Linked DNA regions of Algoriphagus sp. Y33. The protein of the gene in region 2 binds, or shares a complex with, the protein of the main gene of each other region. Links are inferred from orthologs where the notes say so. Each region holds a gene or a part of one and is shown on either strand. Other genes may lie near its edges. The genes, in order: dnaG and dnaB.

Evidence for each region.
Region 1: the proteins of dnaB (region 2) and dnaG are in contact, whole or in part, in a crystal structure (PDB 2R6A), measured with the Geobacillus stearothermophilus proteins. The link is inferred for Algoriphagus sp. Y33 from one-to-one orthologs. Residues at the interface, in WP_033016901.1 of Geobacillus stearothermophilus: Ser13, Glu15, Ala16, Gln18, Glu91, Leu92, Asp94, Ala95, Val96, Pro97, Thr98, Ala99, Ala100, Asn101, Tyr104, Tyr105, Ile108; in WP_049624496.1 of Geobacillus stearothermophilus: Lys456, Leu457, Leu458, Pro459, Ala460, Asn463, Ala464, Leu467, Leu535, Leu536, Ile537, Ala538, Gln544, Glu545, Asp548, Tyr549, His552.

The regions. Positions count from the first base shown.
Region 1 is NZ_CP061947.1:1,434,500-1,437,712, reverse strand. The notes cover bases 306-3,191. They hold dnaG (DNA primase), read right to left. Parts: upstream 2,775-3,191; coding sequence 837-2,774; downstream 306-836. Other genes in these bases: ID165_RS05845 (Mrp/NBP35 family ATP-binding protein), read left to right, coding at 2,927-3,191; ID165_RS05855 (bifunctional 3,4-dihydroxy-2-butanone-4-phosphate synthase/GTP cyclohydrolase II), read right to left, coding at 306-750. Also shown: more of ID165_RS05855, read right to left, coding at 1-305; more of ID165_RS05845, read left to right, coding at 3,192-3,213. UniProt on the Escherichia coli protein: RNA polymerase that catalyzes the synthesis of short RNA molecules used as primers for DNA polymerase during DNA replication.
Region 2 is NZ_CP061947.1:2,243,490-2,246,656, forward strand. The notes cover bases 1-2,840. They hold dnaB (replicative DNA helicase), read right to left. Parts: upstream 2,291-2,840; coding sequence 710-2,290; downstream 1-709. Other genes in these bases: ID165_RS09100 (zinc-binding dehydrogenase), read right to left, coding at 1-700; murC (UDP-N-acetylmuramate--L-alanine ligase), read left to right, coding at 2,629-2,840. In the rest of the region: more of murC, read left to right, coding at 2,841-3,167. UniProt on the Escherichia coli protein: The main replicative DNA helicase, it participates in initiation and elongation during chromosome replication. Travels ahead of the DNA replisome, separating dsDNA into templates for DNA synthesis.

The DNA.
Region 1 (3,213 bases), 810 kb from region 2 along the record:
GTCTTTCTCCCATTTGCCTTTAATCAGTGCAAGATGCAACTCTTGGGTATTGGTCTGGCGAAAGGCTATCAATTCGAAGTCACCAAAATCAGTAGGTAAGTCCACACCTATTTCACGCTGGATCAGCGACTCATGCTTTAGCCTGTAAGCAATCAAATCTTTGATGGAAATCAACTTCAGATTAAATTTTTTGGCAACTTCCACTAGGTCGGGAAGTCGGGCCATGGTCCCATCTTCATTCATGATTTCCACCAGAACTCCTGCGGGAGAATATCCTGCCAAACGGGCCAAATCGATAGCCGCTTCGGTATGTCCCGCTCTTCTCAGCACTCCACCTCTTTTTGCTTTAAGTGGAAATATATGCCCCGGTTTACCAAGTTCGTTAGGGTCAATAGAATCATCCACCAGTGCTTTGATCGTTTTAGCTCTATCGGCGGTAGAAATCCCGGTAGTGCATCCATGTCCAATCAAATCTACAGACACGGTAAATGGGGTTTCGAAGGCAGCGGTATTATTGCCAACCATCAGCTCCAATCCAAGCTTTTCACAGCGATCTTCTATCAACGGCGCACAGATCAGCCCCCGTCCGTGAGTAGCCATAAAATTGATGATCTCAGGGGTGACAGTCTCAGCCGCACATACGAAATCACCTTCATTTTCTCTGTCCTCATCATCTACTACGATGATTACTTCTCCATTTTTGATTGCTGCTATGGCATCTTCAATTGGATCCAGAATATATTTTTCCACGAAGTTTGTGTTTGAATTACTACTTAGAAAGACAAATTTACACGCTTTCAAATCTTAAACAGGTAGGAGCCAAATAAAGTTTGGTTTTATCCAATCACTATCCCCAACTCTCTATCAATCTCAAGCTGAACTTTTTTGAGCTCAAAGTAGATCACCTGAAACTCATGTACTTTATCATCGGAAAGATGCTCGGATTCTGCATTTTTTATTTTCTCCTTAGCCTCTTCCATAAGCTTGTGCACCATCTTGCGCTTCAATCTCAGAATGGATTTGAAGCCTGTCATCGTGAGGTCGTCAGATTCAGTATTGATAATAATCTGATGGGTATCCGTCCAGTGACGGGATACTTCATGCCGTACAGTGACTAGATCTATCACTTCCTTTTGCACAGCTTGATCTCCCAGCCCTATAAAAAACTCGGCGGTCGGGATCTCACCCTGAAGGAGGCTCTTTCGATAGAGATCCAAAATTTTATTGTAGATGGGTGTGGTGAACTCCAGATCCTCTGTCTCCGATAGCAGGTATTGGCACAAGTGCATTTCCTCATCACCCAATTTTTGCCAGCCGTAATTCACCAAGATTCTAATCATTTCACGTTCTTGGATTTTTAGGATTTCAGAAAAAGAAGTGGCCGTTTCATCAGGAATCAGTTCCTCCATTGCCTGCTCGGCAAAAAGGTCATCTTTTTGGTTATTAAATTTTTCCTTCTGGCCCTTCAGAATCAATTTATTCAACTCAGCATGAATGATATCTTCTTCTATGCTTAGGAGTCCCGAAGCTTCTTTGGCATATACTGAGCGAATAATCGGATCCGGAATTTTCCCAATACTTTGAACTACCTCACGGATCACTTCTGCTTTTCGGATCGGGTTCTTGGTAAACTCTTCTTTGTACAAGCTAATTTTGAAGCCAATAAAATCCCGGCTATTCTTCTCCAGATAATCCTGAAATGCCTGTGAACCGACTTTTCTTGAATAACTGTCCGGATCTTCTCCGTCGGGGAAAACTACCGCTTTCACATTCAAGCCACCTTCCAGCAGTAGGTCAATACCACGTAGTGAAGCCTTTATCCCTGCCGCATCCCCATCATATAGTACAGTAACTTGATCCGTAAACCGCTTAATCAGCTTGATTTGTCCTTCAGTAAGCGAAGTTCCTGAAGAAGCAACAACATTCTCTATTCCGGACAGATGCAGGCTTACCACATCGGTATATCCTTCTACCAGATAGCAATTGTCCTTTTCTCTAATCGCCTTTTTGGCCTGAAACATCCCGTAGAGCACATCACTTTTGTGATAGACAGGAGTCTCAGGAGAGTTGATGTACTTAGGCTGGTTTTTATCCTTGGTAAGAATCCGTGCGCCAAATCCAAGTGGCTTTCCACTGATATTGTGGATGGTGAAAATCACCCGGTTTCTGAACCTGTCGTAGACTCTGGAAGCGTCACCTTCTTTCTGCAGGATCAAGCCTGCCTTCAAGAGCACTTCCTCACTGAATCCGGATGATTTGGCAGCTTTTAGAAGATTGTCCCAACCTTCCAACGCATAACCCAAATCAAACTTTTCGATAATTGCAGGAGTAAATCCCCGCTCTTTGAAATAACTGAGGCCAATTGATTTTCCCTCAGCAGTTTGAAGGTTCCTGACAAAAAAATCCCGGGAAAACCCCAAAGCGATCAATAAACTTTCCCGTTCGTTTTGAGCTTCGTTCTGCTCAGGTGTGCGGGTTTCGTCCTCTTCCACTTCGATCCCATACCTACCCGCAATATGCTTGATTGCTTCCTGAAAACCTATGCCTTCAATGTCCATTACGAACTGAATGGGGTCCCCTGCTTTGCCACAGCCAAAGCATTTATAAATTTGCTTGGCGGGGGAAATCGAAAACGAAGGCGTTTTTTCTCCATGAAACGGGCAGTTGGCCCAGAGATTTTGGCCCTTCTTTTTCATAGGCAAATAATCGCCGATCACCTCTTCGATGTCCATGCGTTCTTTGACCTTGTCCGTAGTAAGTTTGCTGATGCCCATAGGAAAATGAATGGAGCAAAGTTAATGGCTCAATCTAAAAAATGAGAACTTTCCTGAGTTTCTCCCAGTTCACAGGTAGAATACATTTTACTTTCATTCTTTATTTAGAAGTCTTTAAGCTCTAAATTGCGCAAAATTAGAACATTCACCTCATGCAGTTAACTAAGGATAATATCCTGAAAACACTTTCCCGAGTACAAGACCCTGATTTAAAGAGGGATCTGGTTACTTTGGGAATGATACAGAAAATTGAAATCAGCGGTAATAAAGTCAGCCTCAACGTAGTTCTCACTACTCCAGCCTGCCCGCTGAAAGAAGTCATCAAAAACAATTGCCTAGAAGTACTCGAAGAAGACTTTGGAAAAGAACCTGAATGGGATTTATTCATGACCTCCAAAGTCACTACGGTCAGAGATGCGGCGCCTGTGCTGCCGCAAGT
Region 2 (3,167 bases):
CTGCTCCGTCAATTATCAAATCAAAGCCATCTACGTTAGTTAGTGCCTTCGATGTCCAGTTGCTATACTGATAGTCAAATACATGTGTCACTCCTAATGCATGGGCTTTTTCCAATTTTTTCTTACTGCTGCTGCTTGTAGAAACTTTGGCATCTAAGGCCAGCCCAAACTGCACAGCAAACTGAGCCACGCCGCCTCCAAAGCCGGTGACCAGCAGATTTTCCCCCGGCTGAATGCTTCCCTTATAAGTAAGGGCACGAAAAGCAGTCAAACCTGCAAGAGGCAATGCTCCCGCCTCCTCCCAAGATAAATGGTCAGGCTTAGTGTGAAGCCTATCTACAGGTACAATCACCGATTCAGCCAATGTTCCATTCCCCGGCATTCCGAGAATCTCAAAAGATGCACTTTGTACTTTTTGGTTTTCCCCCCAATTCATTGCGGGATTAACGATCACCTCTTTTTGCAACCATTCTTTATCCACACCCTCTCCCAGCTCAGTTACTATCCCGGCACCATCAGAACCGAGAATCACGCCATCTTTAATATTCGGATATAACCCTTGGCGGCACCATTCATCCCTGTGATTCAATGCTGCCGCTTTGATGGAAACCCGAACTTCTCCCTCGGACACCCCCTTTTCCTGAACTTCAGTCAAAAGCAGGTTGGAATTCTTAGTACTATCTAATGTAATTGCCTTCATATCCAAAAATTAAAAAGCATCTTCAGAATTATTTCTATTCAGTAGCTCATCTCCATCATCGCTGTTGGCTTTACTCTGGAGTTTGATTGTATTTCCTGAATCAAATTCAGACACTCCGCTTGACTGAGCGGCAAAAGTTGGTCTGTACAGAGCATTTCCACCTTGAGGATCTTGCATAGTCCCAAAGCCGTCCAAATCCTGAAACTTAGTATATCTACCGATAAATCGAAGTCTTACCGTATCCAAAGAACCATTTCTGTGTTTTGCGATGATTACTTCCCCTACCCCTTGAGTAGAGTTATTGTCCTCATCTTCAGTGATTCCATAATATTCGGGACGGTACAGGAACATCACCATATCGGCATCTTGCTCAATAGCACCCGATTCCCTCAAATCCGAAAGCTGTGGACGCTTATCCCCGCCCCTTGTTTCCACAGCTCTGGAAAGCTGCGAGAGCGCAATTACGGGCACCTCAAGTTCTTTTGCGATTTTCTTCAAGGCCCGGGAAATACTCGCAATCTCCTGTTCACGGTTTCCTCCTCCTCCACTTTTGGAATCACCGGACATCAACTGTAAATAATCGATTACAATCATCTGAATATCGTGCTGCGCCTTAAGCTTTCTACATTTCGCCCGCAATTCAAGAATGGAAAGTGCAGGCGTATCGTCAACAAAAAGTGGAGCTTTGGATAGCTTGGCAGTCTTATGAACCAATTGAGCCCATTCATGCTCTGCAAGTGTTCCTTTTTTTATTTTCTCAGAATCAAGCTCAGCTTCTGAAGAAATCAAACGATTCACCAACTGAATGGAAGACATCTCCAATGAGAAAATAGCAACGGGACGATTGTGATCCACAGCGGCGTTTCTCAATACCGAAAGTACAAACGCCGTCTTTCCCATCGCGGGACGTGCTGCAATAATTACCAAATCTGATTTCTGCCATCCCGAGGTCACCCGATCTAATGCTGTCAAACCGGAAGGAACTCCAGTAAGTCCATCTTTCTGTCCTTTTCTGGCTTCCAATTCGATAATAGCATCCCGCATGATGGACTTCATGTCAGAATAATTTTTTCGGATATTTTTTTCGGATATCTCAAAAAGATTCTGCTCCATCTTGTCCAACAACTCAAAAACATCGGTTGTTTCCTCGTATGCATCTTTTTGAATATCTGAAGCAATTCTGATCATCTCACGCTTGATCGATTGTTCGGTGATAATCCTTGCATGATATTCGATATTAGCCGCAGAAGCTACTTTGGAAGTAAGTTCGGTTACATAAAAGGCACCCCCTGCAATCTCCAGATTACCGCTTTTTCGAAGCTGGGAAGTCACGGTAAGCAAATCAATAGGCTGACTTTCGGTAAATAAATCCAGAATAGCCTGAAAAATAACCTGATGCGAATCCTTATAGAAACTCTCTACCTTCAGAATATCTATCACATTCGTAAGCGCTTCCTTTTCCAGCATCAAAGCACCAAGCACAGCCTCCTCAAGATCAATGGCTTGCGGGGGCATTTTACCCAGCATATTGGAATTTTGATTGTTAGGCTTGTTGCGGGTGATACGTGGATTGCTGCTTTTCTCGGTCATAGAACAAATGTATTGGGAAAAAGGCAAGAGTTTTAAACAACTTCTGCCCAGAGTTATCAACACTCGAAGAGCTCAATAATCAAGCCCCAAAGGAAAATCATTTAGAAAAAAACATCGATTCTTTTTGCCTGAAACCGGAGACAGAACTGAGTAGGGAAAAGAGCCGTTGATACTCAAAAAGTTGAATATCCGGTGAATTGTACTGCAAATCGGGGTTAACTTGTAAAGGCAATCCATACCACTCAGAGAAAAAGTTTTGAATAAGAAGTACAGGGCTCCTCAGCAGCCAATAATTATTTTTAAGTTTGATCTGAAATTACCACTCTTTACTTTCCCTAATGAATAACTATCACTTTATAGCCGTAGGTGGAGCCGTGATGCATAATTTGGCGCTGGCACTGGTAGAAAAAGGCTATCAGGTTACAGGTTCGGACGATGAAATCTACGAGCCCTCCAGGACAAGATTAGAAAAAGCCGGGGTTTTACCTGCTGAGTACGGCTGGTTTCCTGAGAAAATCACTTCAGACTTGGATGGCATCATTCTGGGAATGCATGCCAGAATTGATAATCCAGAGCTACTCAAGGCACAAGAGTGCGGAATACCCATTTATTCCTTTCCTGAGTTTATATACAACCAGAGTCAGTACAAAAAGCGGGTGATCGTGGCCGGTTCTCATGGCAAAACATCTATCACTTCGGTGATTCTCCATGTGCTGAAAGATCAGCAAATTGATTTTGACTACTTGGTCGGTGCCCAGATCGAGGGGTTTGACCTGATGGTAAAACTGTCGGATGCTCCCCTGATCATCATAGAAGGCGATGAATACCTCACTTCTCCACTGGACAGAACTCCGAAGTTTTTCCATTATAAGCATGA